3 regions of the Bradyrhizobium sp. T-1 genome follow, and region 3 is predicted to be linked to each of the others. Evidence: riboswitches for the same ligand, from Rfam matches in the RefSeq annotation. Region 3 holds a riboswitch; each other region holds the start of a gene.

Region 1 (10,223 bases), 1.5 Mb from region 3:
CATTCGCCGCGACGGGCGCCGTGCTCGCCATTCACCTGTCGATCCATCTGCTGGACAAGGTCATCGCCGAGCTGGCGCCGCATTATGGCGAAAACTGCCCGGCCGCGATCGTCTGGCGCGCGAGCTGGCCGGACCAGCGCATCGTCCGCGCGACGCTGGCAACGCTCGATGCCGCCATCGGCAGCGAGATGGAACGCACTGCGCTGATCCTGGTCGGCAAGACGCTTGGGGCTGCGGATTTTGATGAGAGCCGCCTCTATGCGGCCGACTATGATCGCCGCTATCGGCCGGTGGGCGCCGAGCCGCGCTTTCCGGAGGCTTCGTGATGCCGGCAGGCCTCGTCATCTCCGCGCCTGCCTCCGGCGTCGGCAAGACCACGCTGACGCTGGCGCTCGCGCGCGCCTGGCGAGATCGCGGATTGAACGTGCAGTGCTTCAAGAGCGGCCCAGACTATATCGATCCCGCTTTCCATGCCGCCGCCACGGGCCGTGCTTCCGTCAACGTCGACAGCTGGGCGATGGACCGCGCCACCATCGAACATCTGGTCAGCCGGGGCACGAATGCCGACATCGTTCTCGCTGAGGGCTCGATGGGCCTGTTCGATGGCGTCGCCGCGCGCGGCGTTTCCGGCACTGGTGCCACCGCCGACATCGCGGAGATGCTGGGCTGGCCGGTGGTGCTGGTGATCGACCCCTCCGGGCAGGCGCAGACCGCTGCGGCGATTGCCGCGGGCCTTCGCGACTATCGGCCCGGCGTGCGCCTTGCCGGTGTCGTGCTCAACCGCGTCGCCAGCCTGCGCCATGAAGATCTCGTGCGGCGTGCGCTGCACGACATTGGCATTCCTGTGTTTGGCGCGCTGCCGCGCCATGCCGAGATCAGCCTGCCGAAGCGACATCTCGGCCTGGTGCAGGCCGAGGAGCAGGCGGAGATCGGCAAGGTGATTGACGAGGCCGCGCGCTTTGTCGTCGAGCACGTCGATCTCGATGCGGTGCTGCGCGCGGCGGCTGTCTGGTCACCGCAAGCAGCAGCGAATGGCCTCAACGTGACGCCGCCCGGCCAGCGCATCGCGCTCGCCCGGGACGCTGCATTCTCCTTCGTCTATCCGCATATGCTGGAAGCCTGGCGCGCGGCGGGCGCGGAGATCTCGACATTCTCGCCGCTCGCCGACGAAGCGCCGGATGCGAGCGCCGATGTGTGCTGGCTGCCCGGCGGCTACCCAGAGCTCCACGCCGGCAAGATCGCGGCGAGTGCACGTTTTTGCAGCGGTCTGCGCGCCTTTGCTGAGACGCGGCCCGTGCACGGCGAATGCGGAGGGTATATGGTGCTGGGAACTGCGTTGACCGACGCTGACGGCGTCCGTCATGGAATGACGGCCCTGCTCGGATTGGAGACGAGCTTTGCCAAGCGCCGCATGCATCTGGGCTATCGCCTTGCCGCGCTCGCTGCCCCCATGCCGGGGCATCAGGCCGGCGCGCGGCTGCGCGGGCATGAATTCCATTACTCGACGATCGTCGCACAACCCGATACGCCGCTGGCGGTCGTGCATGACGCCACCGGCGCGGTCATCGCCGAGACCGGCTCGCGCCGCGGGCAGGCCACCGGCACATTCTTTCATCTGATCGCGGAGGACCGGTGAGCGGTTTTGTGTCCTTTATCTCCGCCGGACCCGGCGATCCTGAGTTGCTCACGCTCAAGGGCGCCGCGCGGCTGCGCGAGGCTGATGTGGTGCTCTACGACGATCTCGCTTCGGGCGCGATCCTCGATCTCGCACGGCCCGGCGCGAACCTCGTCGCAGTCGGGAAGCGGGCAGGGCGGCCGTCGACGAAACAGCACCACGTCAACCGCCTCCTGGTCGACTATGCCGCAACGGGGGCGCGGGTCGTGCGGCTGAAGTCGGGCGACGCCGGCATTTTTGGTCGGCTCGAGGAGGAGCTCGAGACGTTGCGGGAGGCCGGCATCGGCTACGAGATCGTTCCCGGCGTCACCTCGGCTTGCGTTGCCGCCGCGCGGGCCGGCATTCCCCTGACGCGTCGCCACACCTCTCGCCGGGTGCAGTTCGTCACCGGCGCCGATGTCACCGGCGAGCTGCCGCTGAATTTGAACTGGACGGCGCTCGCCGATCCGGATGCGACGACAGTGGTCTATATGGGCCGGCGCACCTTTCCGGCGCTGGTCGCAAAGCTCATCGAGCACGGCCTTGCGCCGAACACTCCGGCGTTATTTGCAGAATCCCTCGGCCGTTCCGACGAGCGGCTGATGCGCACCACCATTGCCGAGCTGGCCGAGCAGCTTGCCCGCGGTGGCGCGGCTTCCACGGCGGCCGTCATCATGTTCGGGGCGCTGGCGGAGGGCGGGTCGTCATGACGACGCTCTCGCTGATCGGCATCGGTTGCGGCGATCCCGGGCAGCTCACGCGCGCCGCGATTCAAGCCATCAACGCTGCCGATCTCGTCCTGATCCCGCGCAAGGGGACCGCAAAATCCGATCTCGCCGATCTCAGGCGGACCATTTGCGCCGATTTGCTCACGAACGGCACCACGCGCATTGCCGAGTTCGATCTTCCCGTGCGCGACGCCGGCGAAGCCGATTATCGCAAGGGCGTGGACGATTGGCACGACACAGTCGCCGCGGCCTGGTCGCAGACGATCGCGGATCATCTCGGTGGCGATGGCAAGGTCGCGCTGCTGATCTGGGGCGATCCCTCGCTCTATGATTCCTCGCTGCGCATCGCGCGGCGGCTCGATCCGTTGCCCGAGATTGAAGTCGTGCCCGGCATCACCTCGATCCAGGCACTGTGCGCGGTGCATGCGCTGCCGCTCAACGACATCGGCGAACCCTTCCTGGTCACGACGGGACGTCGCTTGCGCGAAGGCGGCTGGCCGCAAGGTGTCGATACCGTTGTTGTGATGCTCGACGGCGGCACCGCGTTCCAGTCGCTCGATCCGGAAGGCCTTCACATCTGGTGGGGTGCCTATCTCGGCATGGCCGATCAGATCATCCTATCCGGCGCGCTGACTGAGGTCGGCCCGCGCATCGTCGCAGCCCGACAGGACGCGCGCGCGCAGCACGGCTGGATCATGGACAGTTACATCCTCAAGCGCAGGCCATAAGCGAGGCAGCATGCTCCCCGATTGGGTTACCGAAAAATGCCCCGAGATTTCCGTCGTCCATCGCGAAGCGGCGATCGCGCGGCAGACGCAACTGACAAAACCGACCGGCGCGCTCGGCCGCCTCGAGCAACTCGCGATCGAGCTTGCCGGCCTGCAGGCAACCGAACGCCCGCGCGCCGTGCGCGTACCAATCATCATCTTCGCCGGCGATCACGGCATCGTCGCGCAAGGCGTGTCGGCCTATCCGCAGGCCGTGACCATCGCGATGATGGCGAATTTTGCCGCCGGTGGTGCTGCGATCTCGGTGCTGGCACGCGAGCTCGGCTCGAGCCTTGAGGTCGTGGATGCCGGCACGCTGGCGCAGAACGAGATGACGGGCATTGTCACGGACAAGTCGCGCCACGGTACCCGCGACTTCAGCATTGAGCCTGCACTCGCGCCGGCGGAGCTGGCCTTCGCCTTCGAGGCCGGGCAGCGTGCAGTGGCGCGGGCGAAGGTCAATCAGCCTGATCTGCTGATCTTCGGCGAGATGGGCATCGGCAACACCACGACGTCGGCTGCGATAGCCGCGAGCCTGCTCGGCATCGACGCCGGGGAAATCGCAGGGAGCGGCACCGGTGTCGATGCTGCCGGCCGTGCCCACAAGGCGCGCGTAATCGATGCTGCAATTGCGCGTCATGGCATCGCTGGTGCCTCGCCCGAAAACATCCTGTGCGCCGTCGGCGGTCTCGAGATCGCGGCGATATCAGGCGCGATCATCGCGGCTGCGCAGGCGCGCATTCCCGTGCTGATCGACGGGTTTATTGTCTCGGTTGCCGCGCTCGCAGCGGTGCGGCTGAATCCATCGTGTCAGCCGTTCCTGCTGCCGTCGCATCAATCGGCCGAGCAGGGGCATCGGCTGGTGCTGCGCGCGCTGAACGTGCAGCCGCTGATCAGCCTCGACCTCAGGCTCGGCGAGGGATCAGGTGCCGCGATCGCGCTGCCACTGGTGCGGTCGGCCTGCGCGCTTCACAATGACATGGCGACGTTCGCGCAGGCCAATGTGCCGGATCGTCCTAACTGATCCGCTGATTGACCGAGCCGACGCGCCAGCCGGTCGCGAGCCGGTCGATCCGGGTCATCGACAGCGGATCGATCACGAAGCGCAAGGCGGCTTGTGGCGTCAGGTCGAGCGCGATGCAGAGCGCGGCGCGGATCGTGCCGGAATGCACGACGAGCGTCGCGGGACCGGCACCGATCCGCGCGAGGCCCAGCCTGACGCGCGCGACCTGATCCTCAAAGCTCTCGCCGCCCGGAGGCCGTCCGCGCGCGGCATCGCTCCAGAATTGCGCATAGGCCTCGCCTCCGCTGGCCGCGAGCTCGTCATGGCGTCGGCCGGTCCAGTCGCCAAAATTTTGCTCACCGAACTCGGGTACCAGCACGGCGTCAAGCCCGAGCGCGCGCGCGGTCTCGACCGTGCGCCGGGCCGGGCTGGCATAGCTCGCGGCATTCAGTGGAAGGCACCGGCGCAGCGCCTCCAGTTGCGCGCGGTCGCCGAGATCGGCGGGCGCATCATTCGCATGGATGGTGCCTGCGGTGCCGTCGACGGGGGCGTGTCGTATCAGCCAGAGGAAGGTCTCGCCTTCCATGCAGATCTCCCAGGGAAGTTGGCCGCTGTGGCAATATCGCCGCAACAGGCACATTGACTCCGTCTTCGCCGTAATCCTAGATGGCGATGACGGTTTCCCCGAAAGGGGATGAAAAGGGAATGCGGTGCGGGGACATTGTCCCCAATGCCGTAGCTGCCCCCGCAACTGTAAGCGGTGAATCCTTCGTCAGGAGCCACTGGGTCCTCGGTCCCGGGAAGGCGACGAAGCGGTCACGACCCGCGAGCCAGGAGACCTGCCGTCAGCCGTGGTCACACGCGAAGATGTCGGTCGGGGAGTACAGACATTCGGCTTCATCGGACGGCTGACAGCCGGAAGATGGGACCTTGGTTCGCGGTGACGTGCCACTGACGTCACACCGAGGTCCAGGACCGTGTTTTCCATCGATATTGTACAACCGCGCCGCCTTTTGCTCGCGTCCACCGCTCTCGCGTCTTTTGTCGCCATCGACATGCCAGCTGCCTTGGCGCAGCAGGCCCGCGAGCGACTGCCGGCTGTGGAAGTATCGCCGCCGCAATCCCGCAAGCGGGCAAAGCCAGCCGGCCGGGACGCGGCAAGCGCACGCCGCACGGCTGCGCGCAGGCCAGTCGTGGCAGTGGCTGCGTCCAAGCCGGTCGTGCCCAACGCCGTAGCCCCAACGCCGCTCAACAGCAACGCCGTCGCCGAGAGCGCCTCGCGCCTCGGCCTGACGGTGCGGCAGACGCCCGCGACCGTCGAGGTGATCTCCGCCGAAACCATCCGCGAGCAGGGCTATCGCACCGTCTCCGACGTGGCCCAAGGTGCGGTCGGCGTCACTGCGGGCGACAATCCGGCCGAGCCCTCGGCCTTCTCGATGCGCGGCTTCACCAACAGCCAGATCAACACGCTCTACAACGGCATCAAGATCGGCCCGCAGAACATGACCTCGCGGGTCATGGACACCGCCAATCTCGAAGCTGTGGAAATCCTGAAAGGCCCGGCTTCGCTGATCTCGGGTGAGGGCGCCGCCGGCGGCGCGATCAATTTTGTGACCAAGCAGCCGCACACAGGGCCGATCCGGAACGAGGCGGACTTCTCATATGACTCCCTGAATTCGTTCCGCGCATATTACGGCTCCGGTGGTAGCACCAATGTGCAGGGCCTGGACTACCGCTTCGACATCAGCCGCTCCACGCTCAACGGGTTTGCCGACGACACCAATACCAAGACGCTCGACGTCTCCGGCCAGCTCAACTACCGCATCTCCGACAGCCTCAAGGTCTGGGGTGCGATCGAATATCGCGAGGACCGCGGAAAGGCCTATTGGGGCGCGCCGCTGGTGCCGGTCGCTTTCAGCGGCTCGCACGCGACGGCAGGCATCGTCTCGGGTACCTACGTGTCGGATTTCACTAAATCGAATCTTGGACCAATTACGATCGACGATCGCACCTTCAACACCAACTACAACGTGCTCGACAATCGCAACGTTGCACAGGAGGTCTGGCTGCGCGGTGGTTTCGAGTTGAAGCTCGCGCCCGATTTGACGCTGAAGAGCCAGGCCTATGCCTACGGCGCGGAACGTTCGTGGTTCAACAACGAGGTCGAGGCGTTCAATACGGCCACGAACACGGTCGATCGCAGCCGCTTCTACGTGGCGCACAGCCAGCGCCTGGTCGGCAACATCACCGACCTGACCTGGGATGCGAACATCGCAGGCTTCGACAATCGTCTCGTCACGACACTGTCGTCGAGCTACCTCGATTTTGTCCGGCCGGGTGCTGCGAATTTCCCAAGCGATTCCTTTGATCTCGTCGATCCGAACCGGGGCTTCTACGGCCTGCTCACGACCAAGCAGCAGACCGCGCGCATCGACAACGAGGCGCTGTCGTTCGAGGACCGGCTGAAGCTGACGCGGACCTTTTCGCTGATCGGCGGCCTGCGCGCCGAGCATATCGGGCTCGACCGCAATTCGACCGACAAGTTTGGTCTGGAGAATACGGGCTTTCCGTTCACGAAGTCCTGGGCGCCCGTCACCGGCCGCATCGGCTACACCTGGGAAGCCGTTCCGGGCCTGACCTTCTTCAGCCAGTACGCCACCGGCGCCGACATCTCGGCCAACAACATCTTTTTGCTCGGACCGACCCAGAAGCTGGATCTCACGACCGCGCGCACTTATGAGACCGGCGTCAAGCACGTATTTTGGGACAACAGGGCGGAGTGGTCGTTCTCGGCCTACGATATCGTCCGCAAGAACGTCTATGCCGCGGCCGGCGGCCAGACGCTCAATATTGCGGGACGGCAGGAGTCCAAAGGCGTCGAGCTTGCCGGGTCGATCCGCCCGATCGAGCCTCTGCGGCTCTGGGGCAACATCGCCTATGTCGATGCGCGCTATGCCGACTATGACTTTGCCGGGGGCTCGTTCTCGGGCAACACGCCGCCGAACGTGCCGCGCATCGTCGCCAATGCCGGCGCGTCCTGGCGCTTCTTCACGCCATGGCCGGTGGAACTCGGCATCGCCGGCCGCCATGTCGGCGACCGCTACAACAGCGACGCCAACACGGTGACCATGAATGCCTACACCGTCGGTGATGTCTACGCCTTCGTCGATATCCCCAAGACGGTGTTCAATGCGGTCGACCAGGCCCGCCTGACCTTCCGGGTGCGTAACTTCACCGACAAGCGCTACGCGATCTGGGGTGACCCGTTCTATCCCGACCAAATCTTGTTGGGCGCACCGCGGACCTACGAGATCTCTGCGGCGTTCAAATGGTAGGGTGCTGACCGGATGATGGGCGCGATCATCCTCTCGCACCGCTGGCTCGGGATCGCGTTCTGCCTCCTGTTCGCGATGTGGTTCGCGAGCGGAATCGTGATGCACTTCGTTCCGTTTCCAGTGTTGACGGAAGCGGAGCGCTTTGCCGGGCTCGCGCCGGTGGAGCGCGGCGAGGCGATCATGGCGGTCGGCGGCGCAGTCGTCGCGAGCGGGATCACGGACGCCACGCGTGTTCGCCTGATCCGGCGCAGCGATGGGCCGGTCTATCTCGTGTCGGGACCGTCGCGTGTAAGGTCGGTTCGTGCATCGGATGGGGCCGATGCATCGGTGGAATCCCCCGACGTCGCGCTCGCCATCGTGCAAGATCATGCTCGCGGGCGCAGGCTTGATGTCACACACGCCACGATCATTGCGCGCGCCGATTACGATCAATGGAGCGTGCCGAACGGCTTCGATCGTCATCGGCCACTGTTCCGCATCGCTCTCGGCGACGCAGCCGGAACGGAAGTGTACGTCTCATCGCGCACCGGCGAGGTCGTGCTGGATACAACGCGGTTCGAGCGAGGCTGGAACCTCGCCGGCAGCGTCTTGCACTGGATCTATCCGACGGTCCTGAGAAGCGACTGGCCGCTGTGGGATCGGCTGGTCTGGACCTTATCGCTGCTGGCGTTGATCGCTGCGGCACTGGGCGCGGTGGTCGGGATTGTCCGGATCAGGTTGCGAGGAGGGCTGATCGGCTCACCCTACCGCGGTTGGCACGCTCTCCATCATATTGTCGGTCTCGCGGCGACGGCGTTCGTGCTGACCTGGATCTTCAGTGGCTGGCTCTCCATGGATCACGGTCGCCTATTCTCGCGCGGGCAACTAACCCCGGCTGAGGCCGGCGTGACGAATGCGGTGCCGGACTGGCGCGGGGCTCCGTCGCCCTATCAGCAGCCGCTGTCGACTTCAGCGCGCGAAGTCGAATGGTTTGCTTTCAACGCGAATGTCTTTCGGCGCGACCGCACCGGTCTTGGTAGCCAGACCTTGACCAAGGCGGGACAGCCGACTCGCGATCGGCAGATGGCGTTCCTGGATGAGCAGGACGTCCTCAGCCTGACGACGCGCATTGCGGCAGGCTGCGGCGTTGCATCTGTTCTTGCCGACAATGACGACTATCCCGCGCATTCCATCGTTCCCGGCGCGCCGGTCTACCGCTCCCGCTGCGGCGATCTCTGGTTCGACGTCGACGGCGCCGACGGCAGCGTGCTGCAACGGCTGGATGGCTCGCGCCGAGCCTATCGCTGGGCCTACAGCGCGCTGCACACGCTCGACTTCCCGGTCCTGATGGCGCATCCGCGCCTGCGCGACGTCCTGATCGTCGGGCTTTGTGCGCTGGGGCTGGTGTTCTCCGTCACCGGCATCGTGGTCGGCTGGCGGCGTTTGCAGGCGAAATTTTCAACCTGAGCTGCATGACGTGCATGGCCGCCGGGAAGATCAGTGATGCGCTGCTGCTCCCTTTCCGGGGACTGCCTTTCGGTGTAGCTCTGCGCCCACTTATTGGGCGGGGTGTCAGTCCCGCCGTTGAAATCACGCAGGAGAGCCAAAGGATGTACCCGAAAGTTCAGATGTTCATTGCCGGCGAGTGGACCGACGGCACCTCCGGCAAGTCGGAGGACATCCTCAATCCCGCAACGGGCCAGCCGATCGGCAGGACCCCGCACGCCTCGAAGGCGGACCTCGACCGCGCGCTGGAGGCTTCCAAGGCCGGCTTCGAGGTCTGGCGCAAGACCTCGCCGTTCGATCGCTACAAGCTGATGCGCAAGGCCGCCGACATCATCCGCTCGCGCGCCGCCGAGATCGCGCCTGTCATGACCATGGAGCAGGGCAAGCCGGTCGTGGAAGCCCAGGGCGAGACCATGCTGGCCGGCGATCTCATCGACTGGTTCTCGGAGGAAGCCCGCCGCGCCTATGGCCGCATCGTGCCGCCGCGGATGGGCAATGTCTCCCAACTCGTGACCAAGGAGCCGGTCGGCCCGGTCGCGGCGTTCACGCCCTGGAATTTCCCGATCAACCAGGCGGTGCGCAAGATCTCGGCCGCGCTCGCCGCCGGCTGCTCGATCATCGTCAAGGGTCCGGAAGAAACACCCGCAAGCTGCATGGAGCTGGTGCGCGCCTATGCCGACGCGGGCATTCCGCCCGGCGTCGTCCAGCTGGTGTTCGGCGTGCCGTCGGACGTGTCGGAGTATCTCATTCCGCATCCGATCATCCGCAAGATCAGTTTTACGGGCTCGACCGCGGTCGGCAAGCATCTGGCTGCCCTAGCGGGCCTGCATATGAAGCGCGTCACGATGGAGCTCGGTGGCCACGCGCCGGCGATCGTGTTTGCGGATGCCGATCTCGACAACGCCGCCAAGATCCTCTCGGCCAACAAGTTCCGCAATGCCGGCCAGGTCTGCGTCTCCCCGACGCGCTTCCTGGTGCATGAAAGCGTCTACCAGCCCTTCGTCGACAAATTCGTGGCGGCGGCGAAGAGCCTGAAGGTTGGCAACGGCCTCGACAAGGATACCCGCATGGGCCCGCTGGCCAACCCGCGCCGTGTCGACGCCATGGAAGGTCTCGTCTCCGACGCCGTTCAGCGCGGCGCCAAGGTGCAGGCCGGCGGCAAGCGCATCGGCAACGAAGGCTTCTTCTTCGAGCCGACCGTCATTACCGACGTGCCGCGCGATGCCCGCATCATGAACGAGGAGCCGTTTG
Region 2 (10,223 bases), 1.5 Mb from region 3:
GGATCGAGCAACGTCAGTTGCGCAAGACCGTCAAGCAACAGCCGGTGGCTGCTCTCGCTGACGCCCCTGATCTGAAAATTGGCGCGGCTGGTCACGTCAATCAGACCATTGCCATGGCGCTCGGCGAGATGCGCGAGCCCGGCGGCCTGCGCCGCATCGAGCCGGCCTCCGAACGGACGCACTCGAACCACGAGCCCGTCGCCCGATTGCATCGGTCGCAACGCGCCGGGGCACCAGCCCTTGACCTTGGACGCGCTCATGATGCCTCCTTCAACGCAGCCGCGATCGAATTGCGGCGCGTTCGCCAGAGCGAGGCTTCGTGCAGACGCGCAAAACTGGCCTCCATTGCGGCAAGCGCCGCCGGATTTTCGCGGGCCATGAAAGCGCGGACGTCGGCATCGCCGAGGGTTGCGTCATAATAGAGATCGAACAGATGCGGCGGCACCGCACCGGCGAGATGCGCAAAGGCGGCCATGTGCTCCAGCGTCGCGGTGATCTCGGCAGCCCCGCGAAAGCCGTGGCGCATCATGCCGGCGATCCAGGCCGGGTTGGCCGCGCGGGCACGGACGACACGCGCGATTTCTTCGGTGAGCGTACGCGCATGCGGCTCGTCGGGCCGCGTCGTGTCGAGGTGATAAAGCGACGGCTCCGACGCGCCGAGATGCGCGGCCGCCGCCGCGACGCCGGCTTCATGCGCGGCATAGTCGGCGGCGAGCAGAAGATCGGTTTCCGGCAGATCCTGGAGGTGGACGAAAGCATCGGCCGACGCGAGCCGCTGCTCGATCCCGGCGCGATCGGGCTTGATGGCGCCATCGGCGGAGAATGCCCAGGACGACGCCGACAGCCAGGCCTCGCCGGCCGCATGGCGCGTCTCTGGCGTGAAAGCATCGGGGATCGCCGAGAGGCCAACACCATATTGTCCGGGGCGCGGTGCGAACACGCGCGAGGCACGGTGACGATAAGGATTCTCGTCGCCTTCATCGTCGCACGATGCAAGCGCTTCCGTGGCGGCTTCGAACAATTGCGCAAGTCCTGCGAAGACATCGCGGAACAGGCCCGACACGCGCAGCGTGACGTCGATGCGGGGACGACCAAGCTCGGCCGGTGCGATGATGTCATAGCCGGTAACGCGGCCGGAGGCGTGATCCCAGCGTGGCGAAAGTCCGGCGAGATGCAGCGCCATCGCAAACTCCTCGCCTGCGGTGCGCATCGTCGCCGAGCCCCAGAGATCGACGATGAGGCCTTTCGGCCAGTCGCCGTGATCCTGCAAATGACGACGCAGCAGCTCTTCGGCGAGTTTTATCCCTTGCGCATGCGCCGACGGCGTCGGCACCGCACGCGGATCGACGGCGAAAAGGTTGCGTCCCGTCGGCAGCACGTCTTGCCGCCCGCGATAGGGCGAGCCCGATGGCCCCGGCGCAACGCGCAAGCCCGCAAGCCCGGCCCGCAGCGCATCCCGCTCCGCTTCGCCACAAGCGCCACGGCCGAACACGTGCAGGCCGTCGCCGAACTGGCTTTCCTTGAGATCGCAGACGAAGCGATCGATGCGCGGGATCGCTTCGGCGGGCGCCGCCGACGCGTCGAGGCCGAGATCGTCTTCGAGGCCCGCAGCGCGCGCCTCGTCGCGGATCGCGGCGATCAGGCGCTGGCGGCGGGCGGGGTCGAGACCGTCGGCAGTCGAATATTCGTCAAGCAGGCGTTCGAGCCGGCGGAGGCCTTCGGGCACCGCGGATTGTTCGAGCGGCGGCGGCAGATGGCCGATCGTGACGGCGCCGGTGCGCCGCTTGGCCTGTGCGGCCTCGCCGGGATCATTGACGATGAAGGGATAGACCACGGGTAAATCGCCGATCAGCGCTTCCGGCCAGCATTGCGAGGACAGCGCGACGGATTTCCCCGGCAGCCATTCCAGCGTGCCATGCGCGCCCATGTGGACGACGGCATCAATCCCCTGCTCGCGGAGCCAGAGATAGAACGCGACATAGGCGTGGCGCGGCGTGCGGGCGAGATCGTGATAATCGGAATCGCGCGTCATCGCGTCGCCGCGCTCGGGCTGAACTGCGATGATCGACTGGCCGGACTGGATCGCAGCGAAGTGGAACACACCATCACGGCAGTTCGGATCGCTCTCAGGCGTGCCCCAGGCTTGCGCGAGATCGTCTTGCAAACTTTGCGGAAGACGCGGGAGTGCGGCACCATAGTCGGCGACGCTCCAGGTCAGGTTCTGCTTGAGCAGCGTCTCGCCGAGCGCCCCAACTGGTTCAACATTGAAGCCGGCATCCCCGAGGTCGGATACCAATGCTTCGACCGAAGCGAGTGCATCGAGACCAACGGCATGCGCGATCTGGTGCAGACGGCCGGGATAGTTCGAGAGCACGATGGCCAGCCGTTTCTCGGCGACCGGTGTCTCAGCGATACGAAGCCAGGCCGCAACGCGTGCAGCGACGGCCTCCACACGCTCCTGATCCGGCCGATGCGCCAGGTGCGAGAACTGGAGATCGGGATCACGCTCCGCCGCTGACTTGAAACTCACCACGCCCGCGAACAGGCGGCCGTCGACCTCGGGCAGCACCACATGCATCGCGAGATCGCCGGGCGACAGGCCGCGCAGCGAGTCCGCCCAGTCCTCGCGCCGCGCCGACGACAGCGCGACCTGGAACACGGGACACGATGCGACATCGAACGGTGTGGTGCCGTCCTCGCCCATCGCAGAGAACGCCGTCGCGTTGACGATTGCGGCCGGAGGCTTCTCTACGAGATGTGCCCGCAACCAATCCCCGACGCCTGCGGCTTTCAGCGACGTCACGAACACGCCATACGCGTCAAAGCCTTTCTCGCGTAGCGCGGCGATCAACGCATCGACCGGCCTCGTGTCCGCGGCGGTGAGATAGGAGCGATAGAACGCCACCAGAGCGCGCGGCTTCTCCTCGCTCGCCGCCGGCGCAGCAATGACGCCACGCGCCGGATCGTAAAAGCCCATCTCGGGCACGTTCATCTCGCCAACGACCGGGCCTGCATAAAGACCGGAGGCCAGCGCGAGCTGCGCGATCGCGGCTTGCGCGGCGACCGGGCCGCCGGTGTCGCACAGCACCTTGAGCCGGCGCAGCGTCGAGACCGGCAGGGTCGAGTACGCATCGAGCCTGATGTCGTCGCGGCCATCGGCCGGCAGGACGGCGAGCACGATGCCGCGATCCTTCGCGAGCTGCTGGAGCGCCGCGAGGCCGTAAGGCCAATAGGACTCTCCGCCGATCAGGCGCACCAGAATGCCGCGTGCCTGCGTCAGCGTGCGTTCGACATAGGTATCGACCGACAGCGGATGACGCAGCTCCGCAAGATTGGCGAGCCGCAGCGACGGCAGACTGTCGCGGCCACGCCGCCAGCCGGCGGCAAACGCCGCGAGATCGGAGTCCGAGAACGAGAGCACCACGAGATCGGCCGGATCCTGGCCGATGTCTCTTGGCGTCGCGGTCTCCTCCAGACCGCGGCTCTCGCGGAAGACGACGTGCATCAGACTCCCAATCCCGCTCGGATCGCGGCCTCGTCGATATCGCCGTGCTCGCCGATCACGACGAGCTTCGACTGCCTGCCGCCTGCACCCCACGGCTTGTCGAACTGGTGGCGCACGCGTTCGCCGACAGCCTGAAGCAACAGGCGCATCGGCTTGCCCGCGACCGCGAGATAGCCCTTGGCACGCAGCACGTTCTGCTCGCGCGCCAGCTTCTGGACCGATGCGACCAGCGCATCGATATTGGTGACCTCAGGAAGATCGATCACGACGGAGGCGAAATCATCATGCTCGTGCTCCTCCTCCCCATCATGATGCGAGGGACGCGCGGCGAGATCATTCTCCGCGGCGGCGCCGAGGCCGAGGATGACGCGCGCATCGATCGCGCCGTCGGTGATGGGCAGCATCGGCACGCGGCGCGGCATCTCGGCGCTGATCGCGGTCTTGGCGGCTTCGATGCCGGCGGCGCCGGCGAGATCGGCCTTGGTCAGCAGCACGATATCGGCGCAGGCGATCTGGTCCTCGAACACTTCGGACAGCGGCGTCTCGTGATCGAGATTCTCGTCCGCCGCGCGCTGTGCTTCCACCGCATCCGGATCCGGCGCGAAGCGGCCGGCGGCGACGGCCTCGGCATCGGCGAGCGCGATCACGCCGTCCACCGTGATGCGCGAGCGGATCTCCGGCCAGTCGAACGCCTTCAGCAAAGGCTTCGGCAGCGCGAGGCCCGAGGTCTCGATCAGGATGTGATCGGGCCGCACCGGACGCGCCAAAAGCTTCTCCATGGTCGGAATGAAATCGTCGGCGACGGTGCAGCAGATGCAGCCATTGGCGAGCTCGACGATGTTCTCCTCCGGGCAGTTCGCGTCTGCGCACGATTTCAGGATCTCGCCGTCGACACCCTCGCTGCCGAACTCGTTGACGAGCACGGCGAGCTTCTTGCCGCCCGCATTGCTGAGCAGGTGCTGGATCAGCGTCGTCTTGCCGGAGCCGAGAAAGCCGGTGACCACCGTCACCGGGACTTTTGCGAGCGAGTTCATTCAGCGGCCTCCGGCAACGTGGCAATGGGGGGAATGCGGGCAAGCGATTGCTTGCGGAAGATTTCGGGACGACTGCGCCAGGGCACGAGGCCATCGGGCGCGGCGGCATAGGCGGCGGCGCCGGCGACGACGTCCTGCGCGTTGGCATCCGAGAGGCGGCCATAGACGTAGGACCAGCGGCCGGGCGCACTGAGGGCGACCGAGCAGCCCTGGTTGCATGCGGACAGGCATTCCACGGGAACCACAGTAACGCCGTCGGGTACGCCGGCCTCGAGGATCGCCCCATGCAGGCGCTTGCCGGGCGTCGTCTCGCCCTCGCCGAGCGTCTGGCCGGCGCGGCAGGTGATGCAGACGTGCAGTGTGACGGTCATCGCCTCTTCCAGAATATTGAGCGGGAGGCGAAGAGGCCCACGGACCGTTCTTGCGAAGGCCCGTTTCCCCGTCGCGGAACACCCCGTCCGCCGGTCCAAAAATCGTCCGCGTTGGCAGGTCTCCCGGCTTGCGGAGCAGGGTTTCCCCTTCGATCCCCGCCTTCCCGATCCGCAAGATGGATCAGTGGCTTCGGGCATCTCTCCGGTCACGGTCGCGGGGGCGGCTGCATTTTGGACCCAAATCTTGCCGATTCGGACCCTATCGCATTCCCTCTTCGCCTGTCATAGGACAGGAACCAACGCCGGGCCACCATTTGCCCCCGGCCGCCTCTTGTCAAGCCGAAGGACCCCATCCGATGACGCCTGAACCGGATACCCAAACGGCCCAAGAAACCGACGCCAAGACCGACGCCAAGCACGCCGCGAAAATGGCTAAGATCAAGGTCGCCCGCGACAAGATCATGACGACCAAGAGCGGCGAAAAGGGCCTCATCATCGTCCACACCGGCGCCGGCAAGGGCAAGTCGTCTTCCGCCTTCGGCATGATCGTGCGCTGCGTCGCCCATGGCTTTCCCTGCGCCGTGGTGCAGTTCATCAAGGGCGCCTGGGATACCGGCGAGCGGCGCCTGCTCACCGGCCATTTCGGCGAGCTCTGCCAGTTCCACGCGATGGGCGAAGGCTTCACCTGGGAGACGCAGGACCGCGCCCGCGACATCGCCGCCGCGCGCGCCGGCTGGGAGAAGGCGAAGGAGCTGATAGCAGATGAAAGCCTGCGCATGGTCGTGCTCGACGAGATCAACATCGCGCTGCGCTACGACTATCTCGACATTGCGGAGGTCGTCGATTTCCTGAAGACCTCGAAGCCGCCGATGACGCATGTCGTGCTCACCGGGCGCAACGCCAAGGATGAGCTGATCGAGATCGCCGATCTCGTCACCGAGATGACGCTGGTGAAGCATCCGTTCCGCTCCGGTATCAAGGCGCAGGCCGGCGTCGAGTTCTGAAGACACGATGGCGCGCGCATTGATGATCCAGGGCGCCGGCTCGGACGTGGGCAAGTCGCTCATCGTCGCCGGCCTCGCGCGCGCCTTCACGCGGCGGGCCTTGCGCGTGCTTCCGTTCAAGCCGCAGAACATGTCGAACAATGCCGCCGTCACCGTCGACGGCGGCGAGATCGGCCGCGCCCAGGCGTTGCAGGCGCTCGCCGCCGGCGTCGAGCCGCACACCGATATGAACCCGGTGCTGCTGAAACCCGAGACCGATATCGGTGCGCAGGTGATCGTGCAAGGCAGGCGCATCGCGACCGCGCGGGCGCGCGACTATGCGGTGATGAAGCCCTCATTGATGGGCGCGGTGCTGGAGAGTTTTGAGCGGCTGAAGGTGCGCGCCGATCTGGTCCTGGTGGAAGGCGCCGGCAGCCCGGCCGAGGTAAATCTGCGCAAGGCCGACATCGCCAATATGGGTTTTGCCCGCAAGGCCGACGTGCCGGTGGTCCTGGTGGGTGACATCGATCGCGGCGGCGTCATCGCCCAGCTGGTCGGCATCAAGACGGTGATCGACCCTGACGATGCCGCGATGATCCAGGGATTTGTCATCAACAAATTCCGTGGTGACCCCACGCTGTTCGATGACGGCTACAGGCTGATCGCGCAAAAAACAGCTTGGCGCGGCCTTGGCGTGCTGCCCTGGTTTTCGCGCGCCGGCGAGTTGCCGGCCGAGGACGCTCTGGGCCTCAGCGATGCGCGTAGGCCCGGCCAGTGCAAGATCGCCTGCCTTGCGCTGTCGCGGATCGCCAATTTCGACGATCTCGATCCGCTCAAGCTCGAACCGGGCGTCGATCTGGTGATGGTGCGCCCGGGCGAAGCGATCCCTGGCGATGTGCGCCTCGTCATCATCCCCGGTTCAAAATCCACCCGCGGCGACCTCGCCTTTCTGCGCGCGCAGGGCTGGGACATTGATCTGCTCGCGCACCATCGCAGAGGTGGCCATGTGCTCGGCTTGTGCGGCGGCTATCAGATGCTGGGGCGCAGCGTCGCCGATCCCGACGGCATCGAAGGTCCCGCGGGTGACGCGCCGGGCCTCGGGCTGCTGGATGTGACGACCGTGATGAGTCCGCAGAAAACGTTGACGCGTGTTGTGGCTGTGCATGCGGCGACGGATCAGCCGATCGCCGCCTACGAGATCCACATCGGCCGTACCGACGGACCCGATCGCGCGCGACCGTTTGCGAAGCTCGATGGCGAGCCGGAAGGCGCGATCTCAGCAGACGGACGCGTGCAAGGCAGCTATTTGCACGGCCTGTTCACGTCGGATGATTTCCGCAAGGCGTTTTTGGCAAAGCTCGACATTGCCGCAGGCGACGAGCCCTATCATGCCAGGGTCGAGAGCGCACTGGATGCGCTCGCCGATCACATCGAGAAGCATCTCGACGTCGACGGCCTGCTCGCGCTAGCGCGCTAGGACCGCGGCGAGGCGCGTCCATTCGGCTTCGCTGCCGGGAAGCCCGAGCCGGAGCCAAGTTGGATTTTGTACGAAGACGCGCGACCAGATATGGTCACGCGCGAGCTTTTCTTGCGCAGCGAGTGCATGTGGCGTCTCATAGAGACGGAACAGCGAAGCGCCGCCGACGAGCCGCCAGCGCTGCCCCCGCGCCATTTCATCGAGACGAGCCCCGTCACGCGCCAGCCGTGCTGATGTCGCCTCAGACCAAGCCTCGTCTCGCAAGGCGCGGCAGCCGATGGCGATCGCTGCTCCCGAGACCGGCCACGGACCCGACATCGCAGCGAGCCCGGCGATATCCGCCGCATTGCCGATCGCAAATCCGAGCCGCAGGCCGGCCAGACCGTAAAACTTCCCGAAGGAGCGCAAGATCAGCAACCCGGGCCGATCCGCCTCCGGCGCAAGCGACAGCTGTGGAACCGCGTCTGCAAAACTCTCGTCAACGACGAGACGACCGACGCGCGGCAACAGCGCGAGCAGATCCTTTGGCGGAAAACTCCGGCCATCGGGATTGTTAGGATTGACGATCACAGCAAGATCCGCGCCTGCCAGCGCATCGAGCTCGCGGACCTCCTTTGCATCCCAGCCCGCAGCCGAGAGAACGCCGGCATATTCATTGTAGGTCGGCGCCAAAATGCGCGCCCGGCCGCACGGCGCGAGCTGTGGCAACAGTTGAATGGCGGCCTGCGCGCCGCCCATCGCGACGATCGGTGCGCTTGTCGCATAGGCGTGCCGCGCGGCCTGACGCAACGCCTCGATCTCGGATCGCGATGGCAGCGCCTGCCAATGATGCGCGCCGATCTCGCCCACGGGATAAGGCAGCCGGTTGATGCCGGTCGACAGATCGATCCAGTCCGCCGCGCGTCCGCCGAAACGCTGCTGGGCCAGATCGAGATTTCCACCGTGCTCGCGCATACCCTGTTCTTTCACGCGAAAGCCAGGATCGCAAGCAGGCCGGCAAGCAACAGCATGGCGCGGCGGTAGATCGTCAGTCCCTCGACAATGTCCACGGCGAGCGGATCGCGCGCGCCCTCGTTGAGCCAAGGCTCGTCGGTCGCGCTGCCGTGATAGATGCGGGGGCCGCTGAGCCGCACGCCAAGCGCGCCGGCCATCGCCGCTTCCGGCCAGCCGGCATTGGGCGAGCGATGACGGCGCGCATCGCGCGTCATGCACGACAATGCTTGGGATTGCCGCGGCGCGAGCAGCACGAACAAAAATCCGGTCAGGCGCGCCGGAATGAAGTTTGCGACATCATCGATGCGGGCAGCCGCCCAGCCAAACGCTTCATGCCGTTCGCTGCGATGGCCGATCATGGAGTCCAGCGTGTTGATCGCCTTATAACCGAGGATGCCGGGCAGACCGAACAGCGCGCCCCAGAACACCGGCGCGACGATGCCGTCGGACGCGTTCTCCGCGAGGCTCTCGATTGCGGCACGCGCGATCCCGGATTCGTCGAGCGCTGTGGGATCGCGGCCGACGATGCGCGAGACCGCCACGCGCGCAGCCGCGATGTCGCCGCCCAGCAGAGGATTTGCGACGGCCGCGACATGATCATGCAACGAGCGTAGCGCGACCAGCGGCCAGGCCAGGACGCCGATCAGCGTGATCTGGATCCAGCTCCAAGGAAGCAAGAACTGAAGCAGGGACTGCAGCAGCCAACCAAGCGCAGCCGCGAGCGCAATCACCAGAATCGCGCCGGCGACGCCGGCGCCGCGGCGCAGCGCCGGCGCGTCAGACTCGCGATTCCAGCCGGCATCGATGGCGCCGATCAGCCGGCCGAGCCAGGTCACGGGGTGGCCGATCCGGGCAAACAGCGGTGACGGCCAGCCCGAGAGGGCATCCACCGCCATTGCCACCACCATCGCGCCCGCAAAACCCACACCCGCCTCCTGTCCCGCCCCTGTTGCGCAAAGCGGGGGCGAGCGCAAGCCCCTACCCGCCTGATTTCGGCTTTGTCTTTGGCCTCGTTTGGTGATTAGTCAGGCTCATAGGAGACTTTGATGGCCGTCATCTTGATCACGGGTGGAGCGCGATCGGGCAAGAGCAAGCGTGCAGAACTACGTACGCGCGCCTTTCCCGGGCAGCCCGTCTATGTCGCGACGGCCGAGGCGCTCGATGCCGAAATGGAAGCACGAATCGCAAAGCACCGCGCGCGGCGCGGAACCGACTGGATCGAACGCGAGGTGCCGCTCGACCTCGTGCCCGCGCTGGTCGCAAGCGATGGCGGCGGCGCGAGACTGGTGGACTGCCTGACGCTGTGGCTCTCCAATCTGATGCACGCCGAGCGCAACTGGGAACGCGAGGTGAGCGAGCTCGCCGGCGCACTGCCCCGCCTGAAAAGCCCCGTCGTCTTCGTCACCAACGAGGTCGGTCTCGGCATCGTCCCCGACAACGCGCTGGCGCGCAGTTATCGCGATGCCGCGGGGATCATGAACCAGATCATTGCTGATGTCGCCGACGAGGTCGAGTTCGTCGTCGCCGGCCTGCCGATGAAGCTGAAATGATGCCGCGTACCGAGATTCTGAAAGACGTCGTCGCCGATTTCAGAATCGCAGCGTCCTTCGTCACGATTGTGCCGGTGGCATCGTCGAAACCGGCCGGCGACGGCGCCATCGCGCGCGCGACCTGGGCGCTGCCGGTCGCGGGATTGCTGGTGGGCCTCGCTGGCGCAGCATCCCATGCGCTCGCGAGCAAACTGGGACTGGCGCCAGGTACGGCTGCGCTACTCGCTCTCGTCACAACCACCCTCATCACCGGCGCGCTGCATGAGGACGGCCTTGCCGACACCGCCGACGGGCTCGGCGGCGGGCGCAC
Region 3 (10,223 bases):
TCGCTGATCTCGTCGAGCGAGAAGCCGAGATCGCGGCAGTGCCTGATCAGGCTGAGCGCCTTGACGTATTCGCTGCCATAGACGCGCTGGCCGCCCTGGCGGGCCGGTGCCGAGAGCAGACCGATGCTCTCGTAATAGCGGATGGTGGGGACGGAGACGCCGGCCGCTTTGGCGAGGACGCCAATTCTCATGGAAGCGCTCACTTTTCGCTTGAACCTCAAGTGGCTTGAGGGCGTAGCGATCGGGTCCGAGACGCACAAGCATGAGGAGAATCACATGAGCGTTATTGGACCGTCCTGCAACCTCCCCTCCGAGACGTCGCCGGGATGCGGCTGCGCGGCGAAGGCCGAGCCCGCCGGCCGCAAAGCCGCAGGCACGGCGGTCGCAACCGCCGTTGTCGCTGCAGCCTGCACGGCGTGCTGTGTGCTGCCCTTCACCTTGCCCGCCGTGGTGCTCGCCAGCGCAGGAGGCCTGATCGCCGCGCTCGACCATGCGCACGGGCTGATGACGAGGCTGTCCATCGCCGTCGTGCTCGGCGCGTGGGGCTGGATCGTGTGGCGGTCACGGAGGACGGGCTTGAAAATCCGCACATCGGTGCTGGTGGCGATGTGCGCAGCAACAGTGCTGACCGCGACGGCCGCGCTGTGGCCGGTGATGGAGCCCGCCATTTTCCACGCACTCGGCGCTGCCAAGAAGCCGAAGCCGCAGGCCGGCTGATGGACGGGCTGACCATCTTCGGCCTGCTTTCGGTCGGCGCGATGCTGCTGTTTTACGCGCTCGAGCCGCGCGGGCCGCATTACGTGCTGGCCTTCGCGGGCGCGTGCGCGTTCAGCGCCGCTTACGGCTTTCTCCAGGGCGCCTGGCCGTTCGGGCTTGTCGAGACGGTCTGGACGGCGGTCGCGGTGCGGCGATGGCGCAGGCTTTAGGCGCGCAGGTTGGCGCCGCGATCGATGCGCGCGAACACTGCACTCGTCAAACCGCCGAGCAAGGTCCAGAACACCAGGCTCGTCATCGTCACCGCCGTGACGAACTGATGCGTCAGCGACGACGGCACGTTGGTCTCGACATTGGCGAGCTCCGGCGCGCCGATCAGATGCGGCAACGTCAGCAGGATCACGCCGGCAATCGCCGCCGGCACCGAACGGCGGAAGGCGATCATGGCAAGCCCTCCGGCTGTCGCCAGCACGGCGGCCAGCCACCAGATCTGGCGCGACAGCAGCGGCGCGGCAGGCACGCCGGGCAGCTCCGGCGGCAGGCCGAGGCCGGGCGCCAGGGTGAAGACGGCGAAGCCCGCCAATCCCCACAGCAGGCCTTCGTGCCAGGAGACGCTCATCCCGGTCGTGCCGCAACGCACGGCGAAGAAGCCGGCCAGCAGCAGAGCAAAGCCGATCGCGGTCAGGATGTTGGCGGCAGCGGTATAGGCGTTGCGCTCAAACCCGTCGCGCGGCTCCCAGGCCCCGGCGCCATGGTCGTGATCGCCGGCGCCATGCTCATGGTCGCCATGATCGTGAGCCGCATGGTCGTGACCGGCAGCCGCCGGCTGCGGGACTGCCGCAGCGTCGTGTTGGTGCGTTTCCGCCGCCTTCTCGAAGACTTCCGCCTTCAGGATCAGGGGAACGGTGCCGAACTGCTGGACGACCGTGACGACGAGACCGACGATGAAACCGGCAATGACCGAGGCGAAGACGATCGAGCGGAATGTGCTCATGCCACCCCGGTCAGTGGCAGGGGAACGCGTTCGAGTGGCGCACGTCGTGGGCCGCGTTGTGGACGACGTCGATATGCGAGAAGCCGACCATGCCGACCACGAACACGCCGAGCACCATCGCCATCACGGCCTGCGACAGCCGTCCTACCTGCCCGGCGGCGACCGGAAGCGTGGCCTGAGCCGAGATCTGGGCCGAGACTTGGGCGTCCGCGAGCTGGGACTGGCTCATGTTCTATTCTCCATTGGCGATTTGGCCGTCTTCTAGCAGCTTCCGGGCAATGTCGCGACTGGTAAGATGCAGGCTTGTCCCAGGCAAAATGCCCCGGCGGGCGATCTTGGCGCCGGCGGCGGCCCGAAAGACGGCCTCAAGCCGCCGAAAATAGCCGAGGCAGGCCTCCGGCGTGGGCTCGGCGCCGAGCAGCGTCCGGAACGCGCCCCGGTGCACCGCGCAGATCGCGCCGTGGCCGGCGACGGGAAACACCAGCGACGCGATGTCGTCCCGCCAATGGACTTCGCTGCTCAAGCAGTCGCCCGTCCCCGCCCGAACGGACGGGCGATTTCGCAAGCGGCGACAAGGCCGACCAGCCAGACGGGCGTCGCGGCGAACAGCGCAAAGCAGAACATCGACGCATAACGCCGCTCGACCGGATGAAGCCGGAAACGGTCGGCGTAGCGCGGCAGGACAGCGACAGTCATGGAGCGATTTCCTTGCAGGATTTGTAACACGTTTCGCCGGAGCTCGGCAGCCATGCCTGGGGCTTTCTCTCCCCCGCTACCTAACATCGTGGTTGGCCAGGCGGATGCCGCCGTAGACAGCCAGGCCCGGCTGCAGAAATCCTGTCGGATTTTGATAATGCGCGTTGGCCAGGTTATCGACCCGGCCGAACACCTTGAGCTGATCGGTGACCAGATATTCCGCCGCCACGTTGGCAACCGTGTAAGCCGGGGCCAGCAGACGCGGAATGCTGAAGTCGCGACTCCCGTCAACGAAGCTTCCGACGTGCAACACGGTTGCCGACAGCGTCAGTGTATCAATCGGATCCCAGATGACGTTTGCGCTCCACCTCTCTTTCGGACGCCTCAGGAGCTCCAGTCCCGCCGTCGCATCGACGGCGCGGGTGAACGTGTAATCGGCGCGAACGCGCAAGCGATCGGTGATCGCAGCCGCGACAAAGCTTTCGGTGCCCTCCGTGATCGCCTTACCGATATTCACATTGGTGCTGGTGAACGTCACGGCATCGGACATGCTCTGGATCAGGTCCGTGATGTTGTTGCGGAAGTAGGTCGAGCCGAAGCGAACGCGGTCGTTGAACAAAGGCTGCTCGAAGCCGGCGTCATAACCAACGCTCTCTTCCGGCTTGAGGTTTGGATTGGCAAAGAAGAAGAACGCAGGAAAGCTGACAAAGAGCTGGTTGAGGGTCGGCGCCTTGAATCCCGTGCCGTAGCTTTCCTTGAATTTCGTGTCCGCGACCGGGACGATGACCGCGGAGGCCAGGCGAAAGGTCGGATGCCCGCCAAACCGCTCGTTGTCGTCCTGCCGGACGTTGGCCGTGAAGAAAACACGGTCCCGCAGCTGGGATTGCAGTTCCATATATCCGGCCTTGTTGACGTTCTGCGCGGAGACCGTCGCGGTTTGCAGAGTTTCGGTCTCGTGCTCCGCGCCGATGATGAAATTGTTGTTGCGCGCAAGCTCGGTCGTGGTGCGCCAATCGTATTTGATGCGATCGCCGGTGGTGATGGTCGGCATCGCATCGCCGGGGGAGATGTTGTAATTCCAGTGATTGGTATGGTTGACGCCGAAATAGCTCTTCATCCGGTTGTCGAGCGCAGACCAGACGGCCTCTCCCCGTGTGAAGAGCTGGTGCACCGTCTGCGTGCTTTGCGCAGCCGCGGGGAAGCTCGCGAAGGTCACGGGATCAAACGTGTCGCCGGTAAAGCGCAACGTAGCGTCGGTGTAACGTGCGACGCCGTTGAGCGCCAGGTTTTCGCTGACATCGGCGCCAAGCTTGGTCGAATAGGTCATGTTGTCGTGATAGTTTCCGATCGCCTTCTGACCCGGCGGCAGCAGTTCGACCGGCGTCACCGGCACATCGTTGGCGTGGAAATGCGCAACGTTGAACGCGTAGTTGAAATGGTCCTGCGAGCCGCTCAGCCCGGTCGTCTGATTGAACGTACCGAACGAGCCGCCTTCAATTGACCCGGTCACCCGGGCGGGACCATCGCCCTTCTTCGTCACCATGGAGATCACCCCGCCAAGCGCGTCTGCGCCGTAGAGACCGCTTTGCGGACCGCGCAGCACTTCGATCTGCTGCAGGTCGGAGGTGAGCAGCTTGCCGAGATCGAACGACCGGTTCGGACTACTGGGATCGCTGACGTCGATGCCGTCGATCAGGACCTTGGTATGGTTCGAGTTCGTTCCACGCATGAAGATCGAGGCCTGTCCGCCCGGTCCGCCGGTCTGGACCAGATTGAGCCCGGGAACGGCGCTGAGCGCATCGGACGCGGTCCCGCGCTGATCGCGCTCCATGTCGCGCGCGGTCAGGACTGTCACCGAGTTCGCAACCAGATTCGCCGGCGTAACGACGCCTGTTGGACTGACGACGACTGTCGGAAACAGATTGGCGGCGGACACCCCCGGCACAGGCGGCGATGCCAGCGGCTCCGGCCTTGGCGCGCGAACGATGTGCTGGCGCTCGCGCTTGCCGGTCGAACGCCGGGGAACCTGCGGCTTGGCCGCGGACTCAGTTGGCGCAACCTCAACCGGTGGCAGCAAGTTGGGCGACGCGGACTGCTGCGCCTGGGCGACGGAAAGATCTAGCAAATACAGGGAAACGGACGTGAGTAGGCCGGCGCCAAAGCGCCTGGCGGCAGAGACAATACAGGACACTCTTGTAACCTCGGTATGACGTCAGTGGCACGTCACAGCGAACGAGGTTTCACGGCAGAGCGCTCGCTTGCTCCGGTGAAGCTAATGTCTGTACTCCCCGACCGACATCTTCGCGTGTGACCACGGCTGACGGCAGGTCTCCTGGCTCGCGGGTCGTGACCTCTCCGTCGCCTTCCCGGGACCGAGATTCCCAGTGGCATATGACGAAAGATTCGCCGCTTACAGTTGCGGGGGCAGCCGCTGCTTGAGGAAGATCCTGGCGTCAGGACATCCCGCACAACGTTCCCTTTTGATCTCCGTGAAGAGAACCGTCGCCGATCAATTTAGGGGCCGCCTGCGCGGCGAGTCAATCGGCCGGTGGAATGAGCGTCGAACCATCGCACCGAAGCTTGCGCCGGCTCAATCAGACTGGCTCCCGCGCCGCATGCGTCCTGATCGTTGCCCGTTCGCCGGCATCGACGAGCTGACCGATGCCAGTGCGGCCGGTCAGCGCGCAGCGGATGATGTTTTCGGCGACCAACCTTCGGAAACCATGGTCCTCGCCACTGGGGCGATGGCGGCAGACCCGGTCCAGCGCCAGCTTCATGTTGATCCGTGTGCGGGTGTCGAAATGCTCGCTGATCATGCGGCCAGCCTCGATGCGGTGGAGCCGAAGCGGAAACGTCAGACAGGTGGCCGGGTTCCAAAACACGATCGGGCTATGCCCGCCCTCTTATTGTTATTGAGACGGGCGGGCTATGCCCGCCCTCTTGCCCGCTGCTGGGCCTGGGCCCAAGCCGCTTTGACGTCGCGCGGCGGGACATCGATGCGCTTGATCGGCGTCAGCTCGCCGGAGGCGGAGATGATGGCGGTCTCTTCGCGGCGGCAGCGCGGGCAAACGAAGCGAACTTCGTGCGGCGATGCCGACCAGCTCGAGCGCTTGACATTGGCGGCCATCGGCCATGCCTCGCAATGCGAGCAAGACACCAGAAATCGACCGGGATCGAGCATACCCATTCCATAGGACTCCGCGTCCTGCCGCCCTCCTCTAATGATTAACCCATGTGAATCGTTCCGGTGCCCCGGCACCGCCAAGCGGGTTCAGCGCGCGCTGTTCCCGATGGCGGCCGCATCCGCGCCAGTGTTCCGTCGCGCATCACCAACGCCAGACCGTTGCCGCGATGTGCAGGCCAACGTGTCGTGCGCGAGCTCAGGCTTCGTCGGCAATTCCGTTGCGCAGGCAGCCAACCTTGTCGATCTCGACTTCGACGACATCACCAGCCTTCATCCAGAGCGGCGGGGTGCGCCTGGAGCCAACGCCACCCGGCGTGCCGGTGGCGATGACGTCGCCGGGCTCGAGCCGAGTGAACTGCGAGCAATATTCGATCTGGCGCGGGATATCGAAGATCATCTGATCGATGGTGGTGTCCTGCACCACTTCGCCGTTGAGCCGGGTCTGCAAGCGCAGCGGACCGACGTCGCCGACCTCGTCCGGCGTCACCAGAAAGGGGCCGAAGCCGCCGGTCGCCGGAAAGTTCTTGCCTGGAGTGAACTGGTGGGTATGGCGCTGATAGTCGCGCACGCTGCCTTCGTTGTAGCAAGCATAGCCGGCAACATGGCCCCACGCCTCGCTCTTCTGAATGTAGCGGCCGGGCTTGCCGATGACGACGGCGAGCTCGCCCTCGAAGTCGAGCTGAGTCGACACCTTCGGGCGGATGATGTTGGTGAGATGGCCGGTCTGGCTGTTGGCGAAGCGGCCAAACACAGTGGGGTTCTCGACCTCGGTGCGGCCGGTCTCCTTGCGATGATTCTCGTAGTTCAGGCCGATGCAGAGAATCTTGTCGGGGTTTGGGATGACAGGCAGGAATTTGATCTTTGCCAGCGGATGACGCTTGGCGCCGGCGGCTGATTTGGCCGCCTCGGCCAGGCTGCCGGCCGCGATTGCCGATTTCAGGTCGGGGTAGCGACTCCCGAGATCGGCCACGCTGTCGCCCTCCACCAGGCCCCACGAGGCGACGTTGTCGATTTCAAAGCTTGCGAATTTCATTTGGTGTCCTTGAGATAGGCCGATCAGGTCGACGTGGCAGGAAGAGCAGTAGCTGAAGATGGCCGCGAAGAGGTCTTCGCAAAACGCGCGATGGTCCGCTCCGGGAAGATGAGTGCAAATGCGGCCACCGCGCCGACGATGAGAATCCCGGCGGTGAACGTCATGGCGTGGGCGTAGCCGAGAGCGCTGTTGCTGCCCGCCTCACCGACGATCCATCCGGTCAGCGCGTTCGAGAACAGTGCGGATGCCGCATTGCCCGAGTAGATCACGACGATCAGCCGGCCGCGCTGGGCCGCCGGCGCCACGGCACCAAGCGCCACCGGCCCAAAGATCGTGGTCAGGCTGGGCGCAGCGAAGGCGATCGCCACGCAGACGAGCTGAAGCGCGCCCGAGGTCACGATGCTGAGCAGCAGCGCCGAGCCCGCGATCAGCAGCGCCAATCCCGATGCGTTGCCGAGGCAGGCGCGCAAGCTCCAGCCGCGACGCTGAAGCACTTGCGTGATCCAGGAGCCGCTGAGCAGCAGCGGCGACTGGAACATGTAAATGGCCGAAATGATCCAGCCGACATCGGTCGGCTTGTAGCCGAGCCCGAGCTGCAGGAACGGCGGCAGCCATGTCGCGGAGATGCCGACGATCCAGTACGACATGGTCGACATGATGATGACGCCGATCACCGTCGGATCGCACCACAGGAGCCGTGTCGGCACATTCGGCGCAGCGGCAGGCGCATCGTGACCGGCGTTCGCCGCTGCGTAAGGTCCCTCCCCGCCGATCACGCTCCAGGCGATGATCCAGGCGATGCCGAGCAGGCCGCAGACCAGAAAGCCGGTGCGCCAGCCGTGATTGACGATCACATAGGTCAGCAGCGGGCCGCCGGCCAAAAGTCCAACGCTGATCCCCTGCAAGACTATGGCGCTCGGAACGCTGCGCTTGTCGGCGGGAAACCAGTTGTAGCAGGCGTGCAACGCCGTCGGCAGGCCCGGCCCCTCGCCTGCGCCGAGAAGAATCCGGCACACGACCAGCACCATGACAGAGCTCGAGAAGAACACCGGAAGCTGCGTCGCCGACCAGATGGCGGCCAGCAGCATCAATATCCACTTCACGGGATAGCGGCCGACGGCGAACAGCCCGACGGCCATGCCCGAGAGCGAGAACAGGAGAAAGAAGCTGCTGCCGATAAGGCCGAACTCCTTCGGGCTGAGCGACAGCTCCTTCATCAACGGCACCGCGGAGAGACCGAAGACCAGCTTGTCGAAGAAATTGATCGTCTGAAACAGAAACAGCATGATGAGAACCGCGTAGGCACGCGCGGGCACCGTCGTCAAGCTCGCCGATGATGGCATCATTTCCCCCTGTTGAATCTTATCGTTGATTTATTCATTGAAGTCGCGCCGCGAGACCTGACAGCATCGCCGCTAGTGCCGCTTCGTCTGTCGCAACGCCGTAGACGTAATGATCGGGGCGCACGATCGCGGCCGCGCAGGCGTGCCGTGCGAACCAGTCCGTCACGACGCCGCTTTCTTCCCGCAGAACGCCCGGCCCCCGATCGTGGTCGGCTTTCGCGATGGCGATCAGGCGCATGCCGATTTCCGCCGCGCGTGCCGCGACCGCGCGCGACCGCGCCAACGCGCTGTCGCCACGCAGCACAAGCCGCCACCCGGCACCGCAGACCGTGTCGAGCAATTGCCGGCCGTCCGCGGTCGACACCCATGGCTGGGGAAACAACACGCCATTGGCGGCATGCGGCACGTCGGCGCGCAGGCCGCAACTGAGCGGCGGCACGATCTCCTGCCGGGTGATGGTACGCGGCACGCCGCCGCCTTCGGCGAGGATGCGATCATCACGCGCTGCGGCGGCTTCCGGATCGCGCTCGCAGATGACGTGGCCGATCGCCTTGATGCGGCTCGTCAGCTCGCGGACATGGGCACTGCGCTCGTCCTGATAGGTATCGAGCAGCGCCTCGCCGGAATTTCCACGCAAGACGCGCGCGAGCTTCCAGACCAGATTGGCGACATCACGAACGCCCTGGCACATCCCCTGACCGATGAACGGCGGCTGCTGGTGGGCGGCATCTCCTGCAAGGAAGACGCGCCTTTCGCGCCATCTGCTGGCGACGAGGGCATGAAAGCGATAGCTCGCCGCCCGCCACAGCGTCGCATCGTCGGGGGTGAGCCAGCGCGCCAGCAGCCGCCAGACCTGCTCGGGCTGCTCCATCGCGCGCGGATCCTCGCCGGGCAGCAGCATGATCTCGAAGCGCCGATGCGAGCCCGGCCCGACGATATAGGTGGTCGGCCGTGACGGATCGCAGAACTGCGCCGCCGTGCGCGGCAGCTTCGCAAGTCCCACGCCGTCGACCCTGAGGTCGACCACCAGCCAGGGCTCGTCGAAGACCAGATCGTCAAAGCCGATCCCGAGCTGGCGGCGGACCGCGCTCGACGCACCGTCACAGGCAACGACGTAGTCCGCAGTGACGTTGCGCGTACCGTGGTCGCCGCAAAGCTCAAGCGTCACGCCGTTCGGGTTCTGGCTGAGCTGGCGGAGCTCGGTACCGAGCTCGACGACCACCGACGGATAGGATCCCGCATGCGCGCGCAGGATCTCCTCGACCGGCGGTTGCGTGAACACCATGGTCGGGGTGTAACCGAGCGGATAAGGCTCGCTCACCATGTCGATGCGGCGGATCAACTGGCTGCGCGCGCCGAAATGTTCCGACGCCGGGAACGGCGCAATATGCGGAGCGAGCTGCCCGGCCATGCCGAGATTGTCGAACAGCCGCAGAATCTCGTGATCGAGCGCGATCGCGCGCGGCTTGTCATAGACTGCGCGGTCCCGGTCGACGGCCAGCGTCCGGATGCCCTCCGCGCCGAGCAGGCTCGCGGCAACGGCCCCTGACGGGCCGAAGCCCACCACAACGACCTGAAATTCGTTCGCGCGGTTCGAACCGGACACTGACCTCGATACCTCGTTTCGCGTGGTTGATGGATCATCGCGCTCAGGGCGCGGCGTAGCGAACGGACAGTTGCGCTGCCTTGACGTGTTCGGCCTTGGGCGGCGCGATGCCCCATTGATCGGTGCGGCCCGGCGGCCAGACCCAATGATCCGGACCCCGCACGACGTAGCTGTCGTCGACCTGCAGCACCTCGGCGGTGTATTCGATCACGGTCCCCACGGGGTCGATGAAGTAGGAGAACACGTTGTCACCGGGGCCGTGGCGACCGACGCCCCAGGCGATCGGGAAACCGGAATCGATCATGCGCCCCGAGCCGCGCATCACCGCCTCGAGGTTCGGCATCAGAAAGGCAACGTGGTTCAGTCCGTTGACTTTGGCGTCGGCGATCACGACCGCATGGTGATCGCTGTTGCAGCGGACGAACGCCATCGCCTTCGAACGGTCGGTCAGCTGAAAGCCGAGGGCCCTTTCGTAGAAACCGGCGGAGCGATCGACATCCGTGCTGTTGAGATTGACGTGCGCAAGCCGCTCGGGCCGATCGCCTTGCCGTGGCTCCGGCGCATGACCGACATCGTCGTGAACGAAGCGCAGGATGCCACCTTCGGGCGCACGAACGGCCATCACCATGCCGCCATCGGGCGCCGCGCTGGGA

The links. A riboswitch is a leader RNA that binds a small molecule or an ion and turns the genes downstream of it on or off. The one in region 3 is predicted to bind cobalamin.
Region 1: it holds a riboswitch for cobalamin, as region 3 does, so the genes downstream of both, ACWAT4_RS26655 (TonB-dependent receptor) here and ACWAT4_RS19345 (TonB-dependent receptor plug domain-containing protein) in region 3, are expected to answer to the same signal.
Region 2: it holds a riboswitch for cobalamin, as region 3 does, so the genes downstream of both, ACWAT4_RS26735 (DUF1636 family protein) here and ACWAT4_RS19345 (TonB-dependent receptor plug domain-containing protein) in region 3, are expected to answer to the same signal.

The regions. Positions count from the first base shown of each region.
Region 1 covers NZ_CM132115.1:5,501,103-5,511,325, reverse strand. The annotation lists gene cobM (precorrin-4 C(11)-methyltransferase) at 1-326, shown strand, start outside; gene ACWAT4_RS26680 (cobyrinate a,c-diamide synthase) at 326-1,636, shown strand; gene cobA (uroporphyrinogen-III C-methyltransferase) at 1,633-2,364, shown strand; gene cobF (precorrin-6A synthase (deacetylating)) at 2,361-3,110, shown strand; gene cobT (nicotinate-nucleotide--dimethylbenzimidazole phosphoribosyltransferase) at 3,121-4,173, shown strand; gene ACWAT4_RS26660 (histidine phosphatase family protein) at 4,166-4,738, opposite strand; cobalamin riboswitch at 4,812-5,013, shown strand; gene ACWAT4_RS26655 (TonB-dependent receptor) at 5,130-7,487, shown strand; gene ACWAT4_RS26650 (PepSY domain-containing protein) at 7,500-8,933, shown strand; gene ACWAT4_RS26645 (NAD-dependent succinate-semialdehyde dehydrogenase) at 9,077-10,223, shown strand, end outside.
Region 2 covers NZ_CM132115.1:5,517,053-5,527,275, forward strand. The annotation lists gene cobG (precorrin-3B synthase) at 1-260, opposite strand, end outside; gene cobN (cobaltochelatase subunit CobN) at 257-3,505, opposite strand; gene cobW (cobalamin biosynthesis protein CobW) at 3,505-4,539, opposite strand; gene ACWAT4_RS26735 (DUF1636 family protein) at 4,536-4,910, opposite strand; cobalamin riboswitch at 5,007-5,226, opposite strand; gene cobO (cob(I)yrinic acid a,c-diamide adenosyltransferase) at 5,267-5,914, shown strand; gene ACWAT4_RS26745 (cobyric acid synthase) at 5,922-7,370, shown strand; gene cobD (threonine-phosphate decarboxylase CobD) at 7,359-8,324, opposite strand; gene cbiB (adenosylcobinamide-phosphate synthase CbiB) at 8,336-9,289, opposite strand; gene cobU (bifunctional adenosylcobinamide kinase/adenosylcobinamide-phosphate guanylyltransferase) at 9,410-9,913, shown strand; gene cobS (adenosylcobinamide-GDP ribazoletransferase) at 9,910-10,223, shown strand, end outside.
Region 3 covers NZ_CM132115.1:4,022,968-4,033,190, reverse strand. The annotation lists gene ACWAT4_RS19380 (MerR family transcriptional regulator) at 1-191, opposite strand, end outside; gene ACWAT4_RS19375 (hypothetical protein) at 277-717, shown strand; gene ACWAT4_RS19370 (hypothetical protein) at 717-926, shown strand; gene ACWAT4_RS19365 (CbtA family protein) at 923-1,708, opposite strand; gene ACWAT4_RS19360 (CbtB domain-containing protein) at 1,719-1,937, opposite strand; gene ACWAT4_RS19355 (hypothetical protein) at 1,941-2,231, opposite strand; gene ACWAT4_RS19350 (hypothetical protein) at 2,228-2,404, opposite strand; gene ACWAT4_RS19345 (TonB-dependent receptor plug domain-containing protein) at 2,481-4,481, opposite strand; cobalamin riboswitch at 4,710-4,923, opposite strand; gene ACWAT4_RS19340 (hypothetical protein) at 4,999-5,220, opposite strand; gene ACWAT4_RS19335 (hypothetical protein) at 5,331-5,531, opposite strand; gene ACWAT4_RS19330 (fumarylacetoacetate hydrolase family protein) at 5,785-6,621, opposite strand; gene ACWAT4_RS19325 (MFS transporter) at 6,645-7,967, opposite strand; gene ACWAT4_RS19320 (bifunctional 3-(3-hydroxy-phenyl)propionate/3-hydroxycinnamic acid hydroxylase) at 7,999-9,570, opposite strand; gene ACWAT4_RS19315 (VOC family protein) at 9,614-10,223, opposite strand, start outside.